DNA from 4 places in the Psychrobacillus sp. NPDC096623 genome. Region 3 is predicted to be linked to each of the others. Evidence: riboswitches for the same ligand, from Rfam matches in the RefSeq annotation. Region 3 holds a riboswitch; each other region holds the start of a gene.
What was found. A riboswitch is a leader RNA that binds a small molecule or an ion and turns the genes downstream of it on or off. The one in region 3 is predicted to bind lysine.
Positions count from the first base shown of each region.

Region 1 (4,980 bases), on a different contig from region 3:
TTAAATGCCTCACGATAATTCTCTATAATCTCATAGGTAAAGCCTTCTGCAACTATCATTCAATCACCATCCATTAGCTATTTGGAGTAGCTAGAAGTTCCTCGCCTTGCAATTGTCTTTGCTTAGCTGCAGCGTTAACCTGCTCATCTGCATGGTAACTACTTCTAACAAGTGGACCAGCTTCACAATGGGAGAATCCTTTACTCATAGCAATTTTACGTAATTCTCCAAACTCAGCTGGGGAGTAATATTTAAGTACTGGTAAGTGTTTTTTAGAAGGTTGCAAGTATTGACCAATCGTCATTATATCGACGTTGTTAGCACGAAGGTCATCCATCACTTCTAGTATCTCTTCATGTGTTTCCCCTAAACCTAACATAAGCGACGATTTTGTTGGAATGCTAGGTTGCATTTCTTTGGCACGACGTAATAATTCTAGGGAACGATCGTATTTTGCTCTTGCACGAACTCTCGGAGTGAGTCTTCGAACCGTTTCGATGTTATGGTTCAGAATATCAGGTTTTGCATCCATAATATTGCGGATATTTTGCTCAATACCGCCCATATCAGAAGGTAAAACTTCTATGGAAGTAAAAGGATTTTTGCGTCGAATCGCACGAATCGTTTCAGCAAAAACTTCAGAACCCCCATCTTTTAAATCATCCCTCGCAACTGCTGTTACGACAACATGTTTTAAATTCATAATAACAACCGAATCTGCAACTCTTTCTGGTTCTGCCAAGTCTAATTCGTTAGGTAGTCCAGTTTTTACTGCACAAAAACGACATGCACGTGTGCAAACTGCCCCTAAAATCATAAATGTAGCTGTTCTTCGCGAACCCCAGCACTCATGTATATTTGGACATTTAGCTTCCTCACATACGGTATTTAAATTATTTTCACGCATTAACTTTTTTAAACCTTTGTATTCATCGTTCGTGTTTAACTTAATTTTTAACCAATCTGGTTTTCTTTGGTACTCTGTTTTCGTTGGTTTACACGATGTCACTTTTGCTCGACCCCATTCTAAATAAACTAACTACACTGTTGTCAATGTAACATAATATTTAGTTGGAAACAACCATACAAAAACACAGATTACCTATATAAGATTAATTAAACTGCTCGTTTACTATTAATACTCCAAACCACAAAAAATACGATAAGAATGACAATAACACTTACAAATCCAATCATAACTGAGCCTGTTAATCCTAAAACTAGATAACCGATTGCCGCAATAACTGCACTAATAATAGCATATGGAAGCTGAGTTATTACGTGGTCTATTACGTTTACCCCCGCTCCAGTTGCTGACATGATTGTTGTATCGGAAATAGGCGAGCAATGATCTCCAAAAACGGCTCCAGCTAAAACGGCAGCTAAAACAGGAAGTAATAATTCTGGCTCTACCACCATAATGATGCTTGCACCGATCGGTAATAAAATACCAAACGATCCCCATGAGGAACCTGTTGCGAACGCCATAAAAGCTGTTAAAACAAATAGTAAAAATGGAATTACACCAACCGGAATATTATTATCTGTCACAAGCTTAGCTAAATATTCACCAGTTCCGAGTGCGTTTATCAAAAATGAAAGAGACCAAGCAAATATCAAAATAAAAATAGCAGGTAACATCGAGTTTATACCAGAAATAACAGCTTTTCCGATTAATCCAGCATTAGCTTTTGGATTTCTTTTAAATTGCCGAGTATATAATAATATAGCTAAAACAGTCGACACTAATCCACCTATAAATAGAGAGAATGGAACATCTGTGTTCTCAAAAACAACAAATATATTCATCACCTTTCCAGAAGCCTGGTAACCTGTCCAAAACATCGAAAATAATGTTACAACTATTAATGAGAAAATCGGTAAGATTAAATCATTTACTTTCCCATAATTATTTTCCGGGAAATTACCTTGTAAATCACCTGGATTTGATTTATTTGGATCAAAAAGCACACCAGTTTCTTTTGCAAGTTTTTCATGCTTTTTCATCGGACCTAAGTCATTTTCTGTCCATGCAGTAAAAAATACCATCGCAAGCGCAGCAATCACATAGAAGTTCATCGGAGCCATTAACATAAATGCCTCAAGTGGCGTATAGTCTGTAATAGCATATGTAGCAAAAATAACCCCTAGCTGACTTATTAAGAACGCTCCCCAACTAGAAACTGGAGAAACTACACAAATCGGTGCCGATGTAGAGTCAATAAAATAAGCTAGTTTTGCACGAGATACTCGATGAGAATCAGTGATTGGACGGGCAATCTGTCCAACAGCAAGTGCATTAAAATAATCGTCTACAAAAATAATAATTCCTAAAAATGCTGTTAATAGCTTTGAGCCACGATTTGTTTTTATACGCTTAACTGCCCATGCTGCAAAAGCCGTGCTTCCACCTGATAAACTAACAATCGCAGTAATAACTCCAAGCATTAATATGAACAGCAATATATAAATATTATACAAATTCCATCCATTATCCCAGAATGACGTGAGAAAGGAATCCCAAAGAATGACGAATGAATCAATTGGTGAAAAGCTTTCTACTAACAAAGCTGCAGAAACAATTCCAACCCCCAATGATAATAAAACTCTTTTTGTCACTAGCACCATTACAATTGCTAAAAGTGGTGGTAAAATCGAAAATATTGTATTTTCCAAAGCAAGTCCTCCCAAATATAAAAAGCCAACCTAATATATATACATAGGTTGGCTTTTAGTTAAAATTTTAAGCATAATTTTATACTCTGTAGCTCTCCATTTATACATCTGTATAAACGACAGTGTTATTTCTGTTCAAAATAACCCCAACTAGAATTGACTTGACAATCAACATCTAATTTCGGCAAAACTTCCTTCCGTTTACAATCACAGTTGTCATTCTCCTGTAAACTACTCTTAAGTTATGCGGCCTCTACCTATTCTTATTCATTTCTACTAGTATAACAGTAAATACTATGTTTTGAAGGTTTTTTATTTTTCTGGTAATGGAAGTGGAACTTCTATGGATGGAGCTGCATCCCCGTCGCCACCTGTGTATATATAAGGAACCTGACCTTGCACAATCCCCATTGCAACAGGAATACTCTGTTCAACTGTACTCATTTTACTAGCTAAAGGTACGATTATTTGTACATTTACTTTGATATGGATATTGATTTCAACATAAGCATTATTAATTCCAAATTTAGTTATCGAAGACGTGACATTCGATTGTACATTACCGATGACGTGAAAGCGTATAGGTATTTTCGGGCCTAAGTTACCAATGATGGGAATATTCATCGCTTGCCCCATAGGAACGAAAAATACGATTCCACCTTGGTCTTCCATCGTTTGTTTGTCATATTCAATATCATCCAAATATGGAAGGCTAGACAAATTCCCCTGCTCTGCTTGCTCCAAATGAGATTGAACTAAGCTATTTGTATCAGCAAGTATTCGATTAATGATTTCTGTATTGAATCGAGTTGTTACCATGTTTGTACTATCAGACGGTACTTCTTCAATTATTTCATTGACATCCAGTGCATTTGCAATCCTTGAGTTAATCGCTTTGCTAATTACCATGGATGCTATTTTATTTGTTTGGACTTCTGCATATCTTAGGTACGTAGGAGTCAGTTGCTCATTAATATAATAAATGATGCCTGCAATTGATAACATAAAACATGTTAAAAAAATAGCTAACTTGCGTTGACTAGTGAAAATAGCAAATCGTTTTTTCCTTTTTTGATAGAACAAAAACAATCCTCCTACTTACTACTTATGTAAGGAGGAGGATTTTCATGACTCATATTCAAATTTTTCACGTTGTCCATACCATTTCACAATATCTCGAATCATCTCTGGCATAAAATATTGTTTTTGAGCAAATTTTAATGAAGGAAAAAAGTAACCAAATGTAAACATATCTAACGTTGCTAATGTATAAACTTTTTCCAATTCAAGAGGTGTTGCTTTGATTAGCACCGTCCCATCTTCTAGCTCTTGAAGCTGTTCGTATAATATTGCTCCAAGATAATTACCTCTAAATCCTAGTCCTTTTACTTCAAGCTTTGGCCATTTTTCATTTTTTCCTGTACGAATAACCTCAAGTAACTCTGCACCAGTTAATGTAATGACACACGGATTAATTGGATGAGGTAAACACTGATGTAAGTCCCTCGCAGTAATTGGTCCCTGCTGAAGGTCTTTTAAAAAGATACCAGCCGGGAACATTGCGCAGTCAGCATTAGTGAAAGAAAGCAGTGCTTTTCCGAAGAAATGAGATAAATCGGATTCCATGAACCATTCCTTCTTTAGTGCGGAAGGATTGTAAAAAACAATTCTAGACATTTCAGCTATACCTTCATTTTCCCAAATTAACTGTTGTTCATCGGCATCGGCTGGATTCGGTAGGGATTCTGCACGAAATAATTCTGCTTTTTTCGATTGAATCCCTCTTGCTACATGGTCAAATTCCATTGTAACAAGTCCAACATTCATTCCGTATTTACCTGTAGCGGCTTGCAAGGAGCTCCCTATCACCTTGCCTTCTTCAAATACATGATGTGTATGCGATCCCAGGATCAAATCAATCTCTGGAATTTCCAACGAAATTATTTCATCAAGCGACATTCCTAAGTGAGACATACAAATAAGAATATCCACTTGCGGACGAAGCATATGACATACCTCTTTCAAACGTGGAATTGGTTCTTGAACATGCCAGCCTAATTTCTTATAATAAATATCATAATTAGCAGTTGCCGCGACAATCCCTATTTTAATACCTGATGGGGTCACATGTATTTTGTAGGGTAATATCCACGAAGGTATCTCGCCATCTAAATCTGTGAAATTGGAGACGATCACTTCAAAATTAGCGTCTATGTATAAGGTCTCCAAATCTTCATGGCTTAAAGTTATCCCCTCATTATTTCCAATCGTCACATAATCATACTTTGCTTCATTTAATAAATG
Region 1 is NZ_JBIWER010000005.1:38,835-43,814, forward strand. Features, by position in the region: gene ACIQX2_RS13850 (YutD family protein) at 1-59, opposite strand, end outside; gene lipA (lipoyl synthase) at 74-1,009, opposite strand; gene ACIQX2_RS13860 (Na+/H+ antiporter NhaC family protein) at 1,117-2,676, opposite strand; lysine riboswitch at 2,758-2,940, opposite strand; gene yunB (sporulation protein YunB) at 2,989-3,759, opposite strand; gene ACIQX2_RS13870 (bifunctional metallophosphatase/5'-nucleotidase) at 3,802-4,980, opposite strand, start outside.
Region 1: it holds a riboswitch for lysine, as region 3 does, so the genes downstream of both, ACIQX2_RS13860 (Na+/H+ antiporter NhaC family protein) here and ACIQX2_RS11065 (aspartate kinase) in region 3, are expected to answer to the same signal.

Region 2 (4,980 bases), on a different contig from region 3:
CTCTAACTAAAGCTGCCTCGTAGTTCCGCTTTAAGAAACGCTCCCCTTCTTCAAAGCTAGTAAAGGTTTTTTCGATTGCTACTTTATCTTTTTCCAGAATCCAATCGACCCCATTTTTAGAATATAAGATGAACGTTTCATTATTTCTATTTTTATAAAACGAACCAAAGGATGATTGTTTCAAATTATATTGATTTCTTTTTGCATCTTCCAAAATCGGTGACAGGTGGAATGTGTCCAAAACAAATAACTTATAGGCTTCCTCTGTTAAATTACAGCCAGATGCTTTTTGATGCCCCCCACCGCCAAACTGTCCAGCAATTTTAGATACATCGATATGGTCATAAATTGTACGAAGAGAGATTCTTTTCCCTCCCATAATTACAATTGCTATATAGTCGAGATGCGGATTTTCTTTACCTAGTTCATTGCCAAGCTCTGAATGATACGTTTCTGCATATACAACACCAGCTAAATGTTCTCCTACTTTCGCCTGGACAATCTCTTTTTTCTTTCTGCGAATATAGCGGTCAATCTTGTCTTCTTCCATAAGTAATATTTTCTTTTCAAATTCATCAAAATTGAAGGTCTCACTAGTACGGAGACGCTCTAACATCTTTTCTTCAAATTCTTCTATAGCTATTAAATAGAAAAGGGAATTTAGTGAATGGGCACGCTTGTTTCCGTTCTTCTCCCATTCCCATGTATCATACTGTCTAACTAACTCTACAAACTCCGAAAGCGCAGCAGTTGGTTTCAACAGTTCATTATTAACAAGATATTCATATAATAATGAAGTAGCGGAGGTTAATTTTCCTTCAGAGTTTTCTACTGAAATATAACCCCAGTCATAATCATTAAAATGGAGAGCAGATTTGTGATGGTCAATTAATTGGAGCTTTCCTTTTGCATTGTAAAAATCATTTAACTTTTTTTCATTCTCTTCGTTTGGAGTCAAATCCGTTATAAATAAAAACGTATCCGGCTCATCATTTTCTAAAAAATATTCAATCTCTCGATTAAGTGAAGAAATCGAATTATAGCGCACCTTCACTTGCTCACCAAAAGCAAGCTTTGCTAAGATGCCACATCCGACGCCATCTAAATCATTATGAGACAATAATTTATACATCCTTTTCACCTCTAGTATAGTATGGTTATTTCGTGAGAAACTTATTATTAGAACTTACCTCTAATAGCTTTATATTTATTTTACATGTAATCTGTTGCAATAGTAGGAAAAACCATGTATTATTTTAGTAATTAAATATTCTCTTATTTCAAATACATTTGAAGTAAGGATAGAGGCGCAAAAACCATCAGTACACTTTTGGAGGAGAATGAGATCCTGTGACATTTGTGGAAAGGGGAATTTGCCGAAGTTGAAAGAATCTCATTTTTCTTGAAGCTGGTTCTGTTGTTGAACAAACACTGGATTGTCATATAGGAGACTATATGGAGGGCTATCTTACGCACAGAAATATTACTTTATTTCTATTGCAGCAACGAGCCCTCGTTGTTGCTTTTTTGCGTCTACTGAAAAATGCCCTTCTCCCTGAATTTTTAATAATAAATTATAGGATGTGGAGAAGTTATGAATTTTGGACAAATATTAACGGCAATGGTGACTCCTTTTGATCATAACGAAGAGATTGACTTTCCAGCTACACGAAACTTAATAAATTACTTAATCGATAATGGAACAGAAGGATTAGTTGTATCTGGTACAACTGGAGAGTCTCCGACATTAACGGAGGAAGAAAAAGTTCAATTGTTTAAATTTACTGTGGAGGTTGTGAATGGAAGAGTTCCTGTAATTGCTGGAACTGGCTCGTATAATACAAAAGCGTCCATCGAGCTAACAAAACGTGCAACTGATGCAGGTGTCGATGGTATTATGCTAGTTGTTCCTTATTACAACAAGCCATCACAAGAAGGCATGTACCAGCATTTCAAAGCAATTGCAGCAGCTACATCCCTGCCGATTATGCTATACAATATTCCAGGTCGTAGTGTAGTCAATATGACGGTTGATACAGTAATCCGCCTGTCTCAAATACCTAATATCGTATCGATAAAGGAAGCTAGCGGCAACTTAGATACAATGGCTGAAATCATCAGCAATACACGCGAAGACTTTTCCCTCTATAGCGGCGACGATGGGTTAACAATTCCAGTACTATCGATTGGAGGTGCAGGTGTCATTTCCGTAGCATCTCATGTTATCGGAAACGAAATGCAAGCGATGATTGCAAAATTCAACAGTGGCAATATAAAAGAGGCTGCTAGTGATCACCGCACGTTATTACCGATTATGAAGGCATTATTTGCTGCACCAAACCCGACACCTGTAAAAACTGCTTTAAATTTAAAAGGAATTCCTGTAGGTGGTGTACGCCTACCAATGATTCCATTAAACGCCGAGGAGCTTAGCACATTGCAAAATGTATTATCTTCACATTTAGAAACAGTCTCATTATAAGAAAAAAGAGCGAATTCGATCTACACCAGAATTCGCTCTTTTTTTACTTGGCTCTCTTTAAAGAAAAGGTTTATGTCGCAAGTGATATTCATTTAATACACGAAAATCCTACTTTTAACTACAGACTTCCTAATGATATGAGAAACTTCATAAAACTGCGACCTATAACTTAATTTTATGAACCAACGGCAGCGTTGTTCCAGGAAGGGATTGACGTCCTAATTGTTGAATTTATTATATGGGGACAAGTTAGTCTAAGATAAGATTGGGATTTTTTATTTCACATTTTACTCATACAGTGATGTAAATGGTTTGTTTATCAGTTGAAAGAACAAATGCGCAAGCGACTATGTTAGCTCTGAAAAGCCATGAAAGAATTACAATAAAGGCGATCTTTTCCTTTATTCACTAGTCGGACATAAGCAGTTAGATTAAATCTATAATTGAATTGAAAAACTAAAAATCAAAAACAGACAGGGGTTAGTAAAAATGATAAAAGGTTTTGGAGGAATATTTTGGAGAACTAAGAATATGGAAGTTATAAAAAAATGGTACAGTGAAGTACTAAAGATTGAAGAAATAGAAAGCTGGAATGGGACAGTTATTAAACCTCAATTAGGAAATGAGACTATCTTTTCTTTTTTTACAGAGAATGACAGTTACTTTCCAACTGAACAACAAGTGATGTTAAATTTTCAAGTACATGATTTGAACGAGACTATCAAACATCTTGAAGACATTGGTGTACCACTTGAAAAGGAAAAAGAGATTAGCGAATATGGAAAGTTTATTTGGATTAAAGATCCTGAAGGTCGACTGATGGAGCTTTGGGAGAAATAGAGGATTTTAAGGATTGGAAAAACTAAAAAAGACAAAAAAATGAGCTCGGATATTCTTCTCCAAGCTCATTTTTCATAATAGTAGTTCATTAAACTTTAACCTCTATATTTCACCGCTAGACCTTTTAAGAATTTGCGGGCGAAATTATCCCCGCATTCTTTATAATTACGGTGACCAGGCTTTCGTAAAATGGCGCCTAGTTCCCCTTTTGAAACAGCGATACCACCATCATCTAAAATATCTAGCATATCCTCTGTTGTTAATTGCAGTGCTACCTTGAGCTTCTTCAATAGCATATTATTCACATGGTCCTTCTGCTGCTCAGTTAGCTCAGGACTAGCTGGCTGCTCTGGTTTAGGATCCTGTTTTCCTCTTTTATAAGTGATGTGACCATTCAAAAATGACTCCAGCATTTTATTATTACACTTCATATGGTTGTCATCATCCACTACTTCTTCATCGCCATCATCTTCTTTTGATTTCGTAAGAATTTTGAGTACCTCTTCCTTTGTGACTTCCACGCCACCAAGTTTAAAAATCTCTACCATGTCCTTATTTTTAATATCTAAGGCATATCTCAATCTGATTAATATATCATTATTCTCCATTTAAAAGCCTCCTATAATTATTATTAGAATAGCACTTCTTCTATAATTTGAGCTAGTATTAAAAAACTGGAGAAGAAAATTTCACATTTCCCCTCCAGTATCTATATTTATTAATTATGAATTGAAATCATAAATTTGACCTTTTATCAAATATGCAGTACTTTCAGCAATATTTGTTATATGGTCTGCTGTTCTCTCCAGAAAACGATTGATGAATAATAATTGTACGAGCTGGTTAGTTTCTTCTGGATGCTCACTAAGATAAGCAGTAAGTTTTTTATAAGTTTCCCTGCTATGTTGATCGACCTCATCCTCTAGGTCGGCAACTTCTTTCGCAAGTAGAATTTTTTCCTCTAAAAAAGATTGCAGTGCTTTTTTGAGCATTTCAATCGATAAATCCTTCATCTGCTCTAGATGCGTAATATTTAGTAAAGGGGTAGGCTTTCCGATTTTAATCGTTGCTTTTGCAATATTAACCGCAAAATCCGCCACTCGCTCGATTTCAGAGGAGATTTTAAGGATACCAATAATCTCCCGTAAGTCTCTAGAAACAGGTGCTTCTTTTGCCATAATCCAAATGGTGAACTGATTAATCTCTGTTTCCAGTTTATCAATTGCTGTATCACCCTCAATAACCTTTAAAGCAATTTCTACATCTTGTGTTTTTAAAGCTTTAAAAGATTTTTCGAGAGCTACAATGGAAAGTTCACCCATTTCAGTAATTTTACTTTTTAGTTCGTCTAAATTATTTTCAAAGTTTACACGGATGCTCATTTGTACCCTCCTATTATCCACATTTACGCGCTGACCGATTAAATTCACCACGTCCTGTGGCGACGAGATCGGCACTAGTACTTCCAGTACGTCGTAAGACTCCCTCTTCATGGCTTGGTTGAAGCACAAAAAAGCGTAAGTGGGAGATTAACTGCCCCTAAAAGTCCGAATTGTTCGGCCCAACAGGATGTTGGTCACTCAGACAATGCCGCACGATGCACGTTATTTGCCTGAGTTCCGCTTTGAATCAGTGGGACAAGCATACCCCATTGATTG
Region 2 is NZ_JBIWER010000008.1:109,879-114,858, forward strand. Features, by position in the region: gene ACIQX2_RS17975 (DHH family phosphoesterase) at 1-1,132, opposite strand, end outside; lysine riboswitch at 1,295-1,474, shown strand; gene dapA (4-hydroxy-tetrahydrodipicolinate synthase) at 1,595-2,482, shown strand; gene ACIQX2_RS17985 (VOC family protein) at 2,972-3,322, shown strand; gene ACIQX2_RS17990 (YehS family protein) at 3,418-3,930, opposite strand; gene phoU (phosphate signaling complex protein PhoU) at 4,045-4,704, opposite strand.
Region 2: it holds a riboswitch for lysine, as region 3 does, so the genes downstream of both, dapA (4-hydroxy-tetrahydrodipicolinate synthase) here and ACIQX2_RS11065 (aspartate kinase) in region 3, are expected to answer to the same signal.

Region 3 (4,980 bases):
ATTCTTCTACCTTTCTTAGATAATAGTTTGATTATTAAATCACAATCTATCGGGTCCCAATTGCTATTAATTTATGATAAAATAAATAGGCAATAATGATTTTTGGAAAGAAGGGTTGCTACTTGGATGAAAAGAAACATTCACATGTAACTTCCTTTGGATATGAGATAATAAGAGACCACGTGCTTACTTCTATTCTCGGAAAACATGAAAAAGATATTTTATATTGGGCTGGAAAAGATTTAGCTCGTAAATTCCCCCTCTATTCGATGGAAGAAGCCGTTACGTTTTTCAATGAAGCCGGATGGGGTACATTACATTTAGAAAAAACGACAAAAGATTCGGCTTTTTATACATTAAGTACATATAATCTACCTCAGAGTGGACAAAGTAGAAGTCATCGATTAGAAGCAGGTTTTTTAGCTGAACAGCAGCAGAAGCTTAGTGGCTTTTTGACTGAATGTTATGATGAAGAAGTTAAAAAGAATGGCATCGTATCCTTACAAATAAAATGGGATTCTAAAACAAAAGGGTAATAGGATAGTCAATCGCTGACTTTTCCTATTACCTTTTTTTCAAAAGATATTATTTAAGATAATCCCTAGATACCGGCTCTTGATAATTAAACAAAAGAATATCGCTTTGATTTCCGCTCCAGGCGGACGCCTTCCGCTACATTCAATAAAATGTGTAGTACTTCACTTTAATCTAGAACAAAGTGTATCGCTTACATGACGAGTTGAATTATCAAAAAACGGACTCGAGCCATGGTTCCGGAAAGAGTCCACCCTAACGGAAAACAACTGTAGTGGTAATCAAATAAAAAGCCCTGAAAACTTTATTCTTCATAAAATTTTCAAAGGTTGGTTATAGTTTAAACTGATTGATGGGTTAACGAAAGATTGAATTCGTCATGCAGGGCATTGGCCGCTTCAATCATATGCTGCTGTGGCACTACAACGGACACTTTTATCTCTGATGTACTCACCATTTTCACCGGAATATTTTCAATTCTTAAACGGTCAAACATTTGAGCAGCTACCCCTGGGTTCGATACCATTCCAGAACCTACTATAGAAACCTTAGCTAGACCTACTTCAAAATCAGCGAAGGTAAAGCCAAGTTCTTGTTTATGTGTTTCTAAAACTTTGATCGCTTCAGCCAAAGACTCCTTCTTAATCGAAAATGAAACTGCCGGTTTTACTCCATCTACTATCGACTGAACAATAATATCCACATTTATATGATTTGCAGCTAGTGTTGTGAAAATAGAGGCTAATGAACCATTAAATGGCACCTCATATTCTATAGTTAATCGAACGATATCGGATTCAAATGCAATCCCACGAACTACTAAATTATTTTCCACATCTACTTCCTCCTTCAAAATCGTTCCTTCTCCATCTTTATAGCTTGGACGTACACGCAATGGAACTTTATAGTTTTTAGCAAATTCAACTGCCCGTGGATGTAATACACCTGCGCCTAAATTAGCAAGTTCGAGCATTTCGTCATATTCCAGCTGTTCAAGTTTACGAGCATTCTCAATATAGCGCGGATCTGATGTGTATATACCATCAACATCGGTGTAAATATCGCAAGTTTCCGCTTGGATGGAAGCAGCAATTGCAACAGCTGTTGTATCAGATCCACCTCTGCCAAGTGTGGTAATTTCACCATTTTCGGATATCCCCTGGAAGCCTGCTACAATTACTACTTTGTTCGAAGCGAGTAAATCATCAATTTTAGATGGATTCAACTTCAATATTTTCGCATTTCTATGCACATCATCAGTCACTAGACCTGCTTGAGCACCTGTTAGAGAAATGGCATCTATCCCTAATGCATTTAACTTAATAGCAAGTAAAGCCATCGTAATTTGCTCTCCATTGGACAAAAGCATGTCCATTTCTCGTTTTGATGGAGATTCCGCTAATCCGTATGCTAGGTTCGACAATTCGTCAGTTGTTTTACCCATTGCCGATACAACAACGACTACATCATTCCCTTTTTCCTTTTCATCTTTAATTCGAGTAGCAACATTTGCAATTTTTTCTGTTGATTCAACAGAAGTACCGCCAAACTTCATTACAATTTTAGTCATGAACATCCGCTCCCTAATTTCTCTGTAAGGATTAAAAAATGCTTTCCACATATTGTGAAAAGCATTCGTCTCATACACGGTCTAAAAAATCTGCCCATGAGAGATAGCCCTCCAGAATATAAATTCTGACAATCCTACATCTCTTAAATGCAGAACCAACAATAGAATAGGAAAAGCTATTCTATGTTTCGGCGAAAAACCCTTTCCACAGCCATTCTCGGAACTTTCCTTCCTCCTGCTGAGTACTGATGTTTTATCGCACCTCTATCTTCACTGTAAATATAGTGAATATAAAATTACGCCTCGGAGTAATTGCGTGCAGATTTTGAATTGCGCTTACGCAATTAACTCCCTTCAAAATCTGTGACATCCGCCGGAGGCTTAACTTGAATCAACAATTCCTATGTGTCCATTTGCAACATTCTTTTATTGATTCAAGTTAAATTGAATTAACTTTAACATACGATTATTCAGAAGACAATAATTTTTTCTGAAAATGATTAATCACAATCTCTGCCTGCTTACTCGGAAGACCAGCTTCTATGAGCTCTTCTTTACTGGCTGCTTGAATTTTCTTTAACGACCCAAAATGCTTTAAAAGTATTTTTTTCCGTTGAGGGCCGATACCTTCTATACCATCTAGCGAAGATGCAATCGTATGTTTTCCACGCTGCTGTCTGTGGAAAGTAATAGCAAAACGATGAACTTCATCCTGTATTCTTTGCAGCAGATAAAAACCTTCACTCGTCCGCTTCATAGGTATTAACTCCAAAGGATCGCCGTATATAAGCTGAGAGGTTTGATGCTTACCATCTTTTGCCAGACCTGCAATTGGAATATCTAACCCTAGTTCATCCTCTATAATTTCGCGTGCAGCTTCAATTTGTCCTTTCCCACCATCAATAATGACCAAATCAGGCAGGGGCAAATTCTCCTTCAGTACACGAGTGTATCTTCTACGTACAACTTCTCGCATTGCTCCGTAATCATCATGTTTCGCTGCTGTTTTTGTTTTATATTTTCGATAATCCTTTTTACTGGCTTTGCCGTCAATAAAAACTACCATCGCAGAAACCGCATCAGTGCCATGGATATGCGAGTTATCAAAAGCTTCAATACGCATAGGAGGAGCAATTCCCATTGAATCTCCCAGCTGCTCTACTGCACCAATTGTCCGTTCCTCTTGTCTTTCAATCAAATGGAACTTCTCAGAAAGCGCTATTTTAGCATTTTTTTCAGCTAATTCGACTAGATTTTTCTTCGTTCCTCTTTGCGGAACGAAAACCTTCATTTCTAGAAGTTTTGAAGCCAAATCGATGTCCGTAGTCAAAGGAACATAAATTTCTTTTGGCTTAATATGCTCTGACTTCGCATAAAATTGGCCTAAAAATGTTAGAAACTCCTCTTCAGGATCACGGAATAGAGGAAACAATGAAACGTCTCTTTCAATAAGCTTCCCTTGTCTTATAAAAAATACTTGAACACACATCCAACCTTTGTCTACATGCCAACCAAAAATATCTCTGCTTGTAAAATCATTCATCGTCATTTTTTGCTTTTCCATAACCTGTTCTATATGTGAAATTTGATCTCGATACTCTTTTGCCCGTTCAAATTCAAGTGCTTCTGCAGCTGCATTCATTTTTGCTACCAATTCTTTTTTCACTTGTGTGTGACCGCCATTCAAGAAGCTAATTATTTCTTGAATGATTGAATCATAAACATTCTCTTCAATTTTTTTCACACACGGAGCTAGACATTGACCCATATGATAGTAGAGGCAAACTCGATTTGGCATTTTATGACATTTACGAAGTGGATATAAACGATCTAGAAGTTTTTTCGTTTCATGAGCTGCATGTGAATTCGGATAAGGACCAAAATATTTCCCTTTATCTTTTTTAACCTGTCTCGTAATGATCAATCGTGGATCTTTTTCAGCAGTAATTTTAATATATGGATACGTTTTATCATCTTTTAACATAATGTTATATTTGGGATCATGCTTTTTAATAAGATGAAGCTCTAATATTAAAGCTTCCAGCTCAGATGATGTGACGATATATTCAAAGTCAACAATTTCTTGCACTAATCGAAGTGTTTTTCCATCGTGTGCACCTTTAAAATAAGAGCGTACACGATTTTTCAATATCTTCGCTTTGCCGACGTAGATAATAGTTCCTTGCCGGTCTTTCATTAAGTAACATCCTGGCTCATCTGGTAAGATGGCACATTTTTGTTCGATCAATTCATTCATATTATCACCTGTTTAAAAAAACCGGGCACTATGGAGCACCCGGTTTTATATTATGCGTTTTTTTCTACGAATTGTACTAATGCTTCTTTTGGTTGGAAGCCTACTGCTTTGTCTACTGGTTGACCGTCTTTAAATAATACTAATGTTGGGATAGACATAATACCGAATTGACTTGCAGTTGCTTGGTTTTCATCAACGTCTACTTTTACGATTTTAACTTTATCGCTCATTTCTGCGTCCATTTCTTCTAATACAGGAGCAATCATTTTACAAGGTCCGCACCATGTTGCCCAAAAATCTACTAATACTAAACCTTCTTCTATTTCTGCGTTAAAAGTTTGATCTGTTCCGTGAACTATTGCCATATTAAAATTCCTCCTTTGTCTACTATGTAATGATTATAGCAGACAGAAATATCAACTTCTACATTTTAGCTTGAAAGAGAAAACTCGACTCCCTCATAGGAACCGAGCATCTGTTTTTACGCGTTTACTTTAAGTTTTTTGAACTCTTCTGTAAGCATAGGTACTACTTCAAATAAATCTCCAACGATACCGTAGTCTGCTACTTTGAAAATATTTGCTTCTGGATCTTTATTGATCGCTACAATTATTTTCGA
Region 3 is NZ_JBIWER010000003.1:314,042-319,021, forward strand. Features, by position in the region: gene ACIQX2_RS11060 (YslB family protein) at 123-536, shown strand; gene ACIQX2_RS11065 (aspartate kinase) at 875-2,104, opposite strand; lysine riboswitch at 2,201-2,379, opposite strand; gene uvrC (excinuclease ABC subunit UvrC) at 2,571-4,361, opposite strand; partial or broken gene trxA (thioredoxin) at 4,412-4,732, opposite strand; gene ACIQX2_RS11080 (electron transfer flavoprotein subunit alpha/FixB family protein) at 4,843-4,980, opposite strand, start outside.

Region 4 (4,980 bases), on a different contig from region 3:
ACAAATTATTTTTGTTAGCTGAACCAGTCCTGCATGCATCGTACAATAAAGCAAATTCTGAATCCGACACTGGACTGTCTGAAAGAGCTACTACTTGAACACTATTAGATGTTTTAACAGGTCCTTCCAATATCTTTGTATACTCCACAATAGAAGACACCTTCTTGAACCGACGCTTTAAAAGCCAGTCCTCGTTCTCCTCATCCATCATAAGTGAGAGATATACTACATTTTGTTCCTTCCACTCTGTTAATAATTTATCAAATGCAACTAAATAATCTATATTTGGAATATGAGATACTTTAAGTTGATCCACAAGCCAGTATTCTTGGTCTTTTTTAATCAGATTGAACAGGTTCAACTATCGATTCCCCCATTATTAAATTAGCTTAATGTTCGTTTTAAGAAAGTTTTCGTTCTTTCTTCTCTTGGGTTATTAAAGATTTGCTCTGGAGTGCCTTCCTCAGCAATTACACCTTTATCCATAAAAACAACTCGATCCGCTACTTCTTTTGCGAACTCCATTTCATGTGTAACTACTAACATTGTAAGTCCAGTGCCCGCTAACTCTTTCATAACTTTTAACACCTCTCCAACCATTTCTGGATCAAGTGCCGATGTTGGTTCATCAAATAACATAACATCTGGCTCCATAGATAGGGCTCTAGCTATCGCAACACGTTGCTTTTGACCACCTGATAATTGCTTTGGTTGAGCATTCACATAATGATCCATCCCTACTACTTTTAAATATTTTAACGCAATCTTTTCAGCATCCTCTTTCGAGCGTTTTAATACTTTTACTTGACCGACGATACAGTTATTCAAAACATTATGGTTATTAAATAAGTTAAACTGTTGGAAAACCATTCCTAACTTTGTACGATAGGCATGAATATCATATTTTTCATCTAAAATATTCTCTCCGTGATAAATGATTTGTCCACCACTAGGTTTTTCTAACAAATTTATACACCGAAGTAAAGTCGACTTTCCTGAACCAGAGGAACCGATGATACAAACAACTTCTCCTTTGTTCACTGAAAAATCTATATCTTTTAGAACCTCATGATTTCCGAAGGATTTACTTAAATGTTGAACTTCGATGACATTATCCATAGATTTCTCCTCCTTCGTTTAATCGATTTTAGCATTTTTAGGCAGCATAAGCTGTGGCGGTGGCTGTCCAATCATACTGTAGTTTTCCGGACCATCTAATTTTCTTTCTATATATCGTAATATTAATGTCACCGTAAATGTCATGATGAAGTACAAAATACACGCTATAAAGAAGGGTTCAAAATATTTGAAGCTGATGCCTGCAACTGTTTTGGTTTGAAAATACAGCTCCGTAACACCAATAACATTTAATACGGAAGTATCTTTAATATTAATAATAAATTGATTGCCTGTTGCTGGTAAAATATTGCGAATTACCTGTGGCAAAACAACGTTCCACATTGTTTGAACATGATTCATACCTATTGCTTGCGCAGACTCAAATTGTCCCTTATCAATAGAAATAACTCCACCTCGGACGATTTCTGCCATATAGGCACCGGTGTTGATCGAAACGATGAATATGGCCGCCAATGTACGGTCCATATCTACACCAAATGCTAATGCAGAGCCATAAAAGATCACCATAGCCTGTACAATCATTGGAGTCCCTCTGAAAAACTCAATATATACAGAGAGTATCAAATTTACTATTTTTAACAAAACCCTTTTTAGTTTTCTTTCTGGCGTGGGAATTGTACGAATAACCCCTGCAAGCAACCCAATAACTGCTCCCAAAATTGTACCTATAATAGAGATTAACAGGGTCATCCCCGCTCCACGAAGGAACATCGGCCAGTTATTTGTAATCATCGAAATAATATACTCCATACTCATACATTTCCCTCCTTTCTTAGAAAATCGGCAGACGCAGCTCAGCAGCGAAGAGCGCTGGAAAACTTGAAGTAAAAGGCACTTTTTACCTTTTCAACAAGTCTGAAGCGATTGACTGCTGGCGTCTTAAGCTAGACAGTTTAGAAAAGCGCAAGCGCCTATGCTTTGGAAGTCAGTCTGTGGTCCTCCGACAAGCGCTGGAAGAATTTCACGTAAAGGCGTCCTTTGCCTTTGCTGAAATTCTGAAGCGACTCAGGCGGGCTAGGCGCTGGAGCTAGACAGATAATTAGTAAAAATTAATATAAAAACCGACTGCAAAAAGATGCAGCCGGTATCACTTCATCCTTATTCCGCTGCAGGTTGGTTATTAATAGCAGCATCCATAATCTCTTGACGCTCTTCCTCCGAAATTTCCGCTAAAATTTTGTTAATTTCCTCAGTTAAATTACTACCTTTTTTCAATCCTACAGCTACTGCTGTATCCTCTTCTGCTGCTTTAAATCCATCTTTAAACTCTACCATTGCGAAGTTTTTGTTTGCAGAAGAAGCACTAATTCCTTCTGGACGCTCTGATACGTAGCCATCAATTACTCCAGATTCTAAAGCTACACGCATCGCGGAGAAATTATCAGATGCCGGTTGCTTTTGTACATCTTTAATTTGATCAATTACACCATAATGCGAAGTATTAAGCTGGCCTGTGATTTTCGCACCACTGAAATCTTGAATAGAAGTAGCTCCTTCAAAAGGACCACCTTTTTTCACAACCATTACAAAGTTCGATGTATAGTAGTTTTCCGAAAAATCGATTGTTTGTTTACGTTCTTCTGTAGGTGACATACCTGCTATAATTGCATCAATTTTACCAGATTGCAACGAAGGAACAAGTCCATCCCATTCCGTTTTGACAATTACTAGTTCCTTCCCTAATCCTTCTGCAAGGCGTTTAGCAATTTCTACATCATATCCACCAGCATACTCTGCATTTCCGTCAATCTTTACTCCGCCATTAGAGTCATCGAGTTGAGTCCAGTTAAAAGGGGCATAACCAGCTTCTAAACCTACTGTAAATGTATCAACAGCTTCCTTAGAATCAGACGAAGATCCTGAGGTTTTTGCATCACTCGCTCCACATGCTGCTAAAAACAATACTAAGCTTGCGAATATCGTTAAAAATATTAATCTCTTTTTCATTCGAATTTCTCCCTTTTTTATTATTGTATGTTCCTCCAACAAAAAAAAGACAACTTGTACAAAAAAAGACCTGAGATGAACTCAGGTCGCAATATGTATAGTTGCCCTAAATCCTCTACTTTTCCCAAATGAGATAGCACACCATTATAAACCGGGATGTTTATAGTGGACAGTCCTGCAATTATTCATTGCAGACCCAGCAAGCAATACCGAGCAATATTACAAACTTCGGCGACATTTCCTTCTCCCTAGCATCATAGCTTCTCAAACTCCACAAAGGACTATTAAATATCGCGCCTCTACCTCACTATACTAAGTGAGGTCGTATTCAATTATGATTCATAGTTTACAATACACATATATTCCTGTCAACTGCTTCCGAATTAATATTTAGCTAGGTATATGTTATAATGATTAGTGGCAATATAAAAAACAAGGAAATTTAATTATTATTGCGTCTTTTCGCATTAATAATTATTTTTTATTAGGAGATGATATTATGGGATCTGTCCAAATTACAGATCACAAAGTAACTGAAGAGATAGACAAAGATTATTCATTAGAGAAGGTGCCCCGTAGCCAAAGAAATATGGGTTGGTTAAGTATAACCAATATTACATTAGGAATAGCCACGGCCATTTTTTACTTTCAAATGGGTAGTGTAATGGCCCTACAATTTGGTGCACTAAATGCTATTATCTCCTCCGTTTACGCAATAATAGTTGCCGGTATACTAGGAACCTTTATTGCCTACTTATCTGCAAAATCTGGTATGAATGTCAATCTATTATCCAGAGGAGGAGGCTTTGGTTATATTGGTGCTTCCTTAACGTCCTTCCTTTACGCGACAAACTTTATTATGTATTGTGCATTTGAAGGTCTCATTTTAGTTTCCGCGGTTCACACCTTCTTCCCTAACCTTCACGAATGGGCATTAATTATTTTCTTCGGGTTTATCGTTATACCTTTAAATTGGTTTGGAATCAAACAGCTAGATAGAATACAAAAGTGGTCATTACCTATATTTGTTGTTTTCTTAATAACAGCGATTGTTCTATCGTTTTATGAGCCTTCTGTATTTGATGGACCATTTTGGACTTATCTACCTGAAGGAGTTCAAGTTGGAGGACAAGCTTTGCTTCTCTGTATAGGAGTTCAACATGGAATAATGGGCCTAACAGCGCTTATAGCATCAGATTATGCACGTTTTCTAAAACCGAAAGATATTAAAATTGGATCTGTTGCAATCGGTTTTGTTCCTCAAATCATCTGTTTCGGGGTTATGGGCGGTCTAGGCATTTGGTTTGGTGTTCGCTTAGGAGAACCAAATCCTGGAGTTTATATAGTCATGCTTCTCGGCATTGGCGGAGCATTATTCACTATGTTAACCCAATTACGTATAAATATTACCAATATATATAGTAGTTCCTTATCTTTATCTAACTTCTTTGAAAACATATTTAAATTTACTCCTGGTCGCCGTTTTTGGGTTGTCGTAAGTGGAATTAGTGCAATAATTCTCATGCTTGGAGGAATTGTTGATCACTTAGATACCGCTATGACGTTTCAAGGTGTATTTTTACTTGCATGGGCAGCAGTATTAGTTACCGATGCATTGGTAGTTAAAAAAGCATTGAAAATTGGTAAGGGTTATTATGAGGATCGCCAAGAGTATTTATACAAATGGAATCCCGTTGGAGTTGTATCTCTAATTGTATCTAGTATCCTAGGCACATTTGCAGCACTAGGTTATATGGGATCATTTTTACAAAGTACCGCTGCTTTCTTTGCAGCTATTCTAGCGGCAATTCTTACAGTTGTTATTGCAGTATCAACAAAAGGTAAGTATTATAGTAAAGGTTCTGCGGATGATATTCCAAAAGAAGACTATAT
Region 4 is NZ_JBIWER010000007.1:137,961-142,940, forward strand. Features, by position in the region: gene ACIQX2_RS17050 (hypothetical protein) at 1-361, opposite strand, end outside; gene ACIQX2_RS17055 (amino acid ABC transporter ATP-binding protein) at 385-1,119, opposite strand; gene ACIQX2_RS17060 (amino acid ABC transporter permease) at 1,138-1,896, opposite strand; gene ACIQX2_RS17065 (transporter substrate-binding domain-containing protein) at 2,239-3,087, opposite strand; lysine riboswitch at 3,214-3,397, opposite strand; gene ACIQX2_RS17070 (purine-cytosine permease family protein) at 3,587-4,980, shown strand, end outside.
Region 4: it holds a riboswitch for lysine, as region 3 does, so the genes downstream of both, ACIQX2_RS17065 (transporter substrate-binding domain-containing protein) here and ACIQX2_RS11065 (aspartate kinase) in region 3, are expected to answer to the same signal.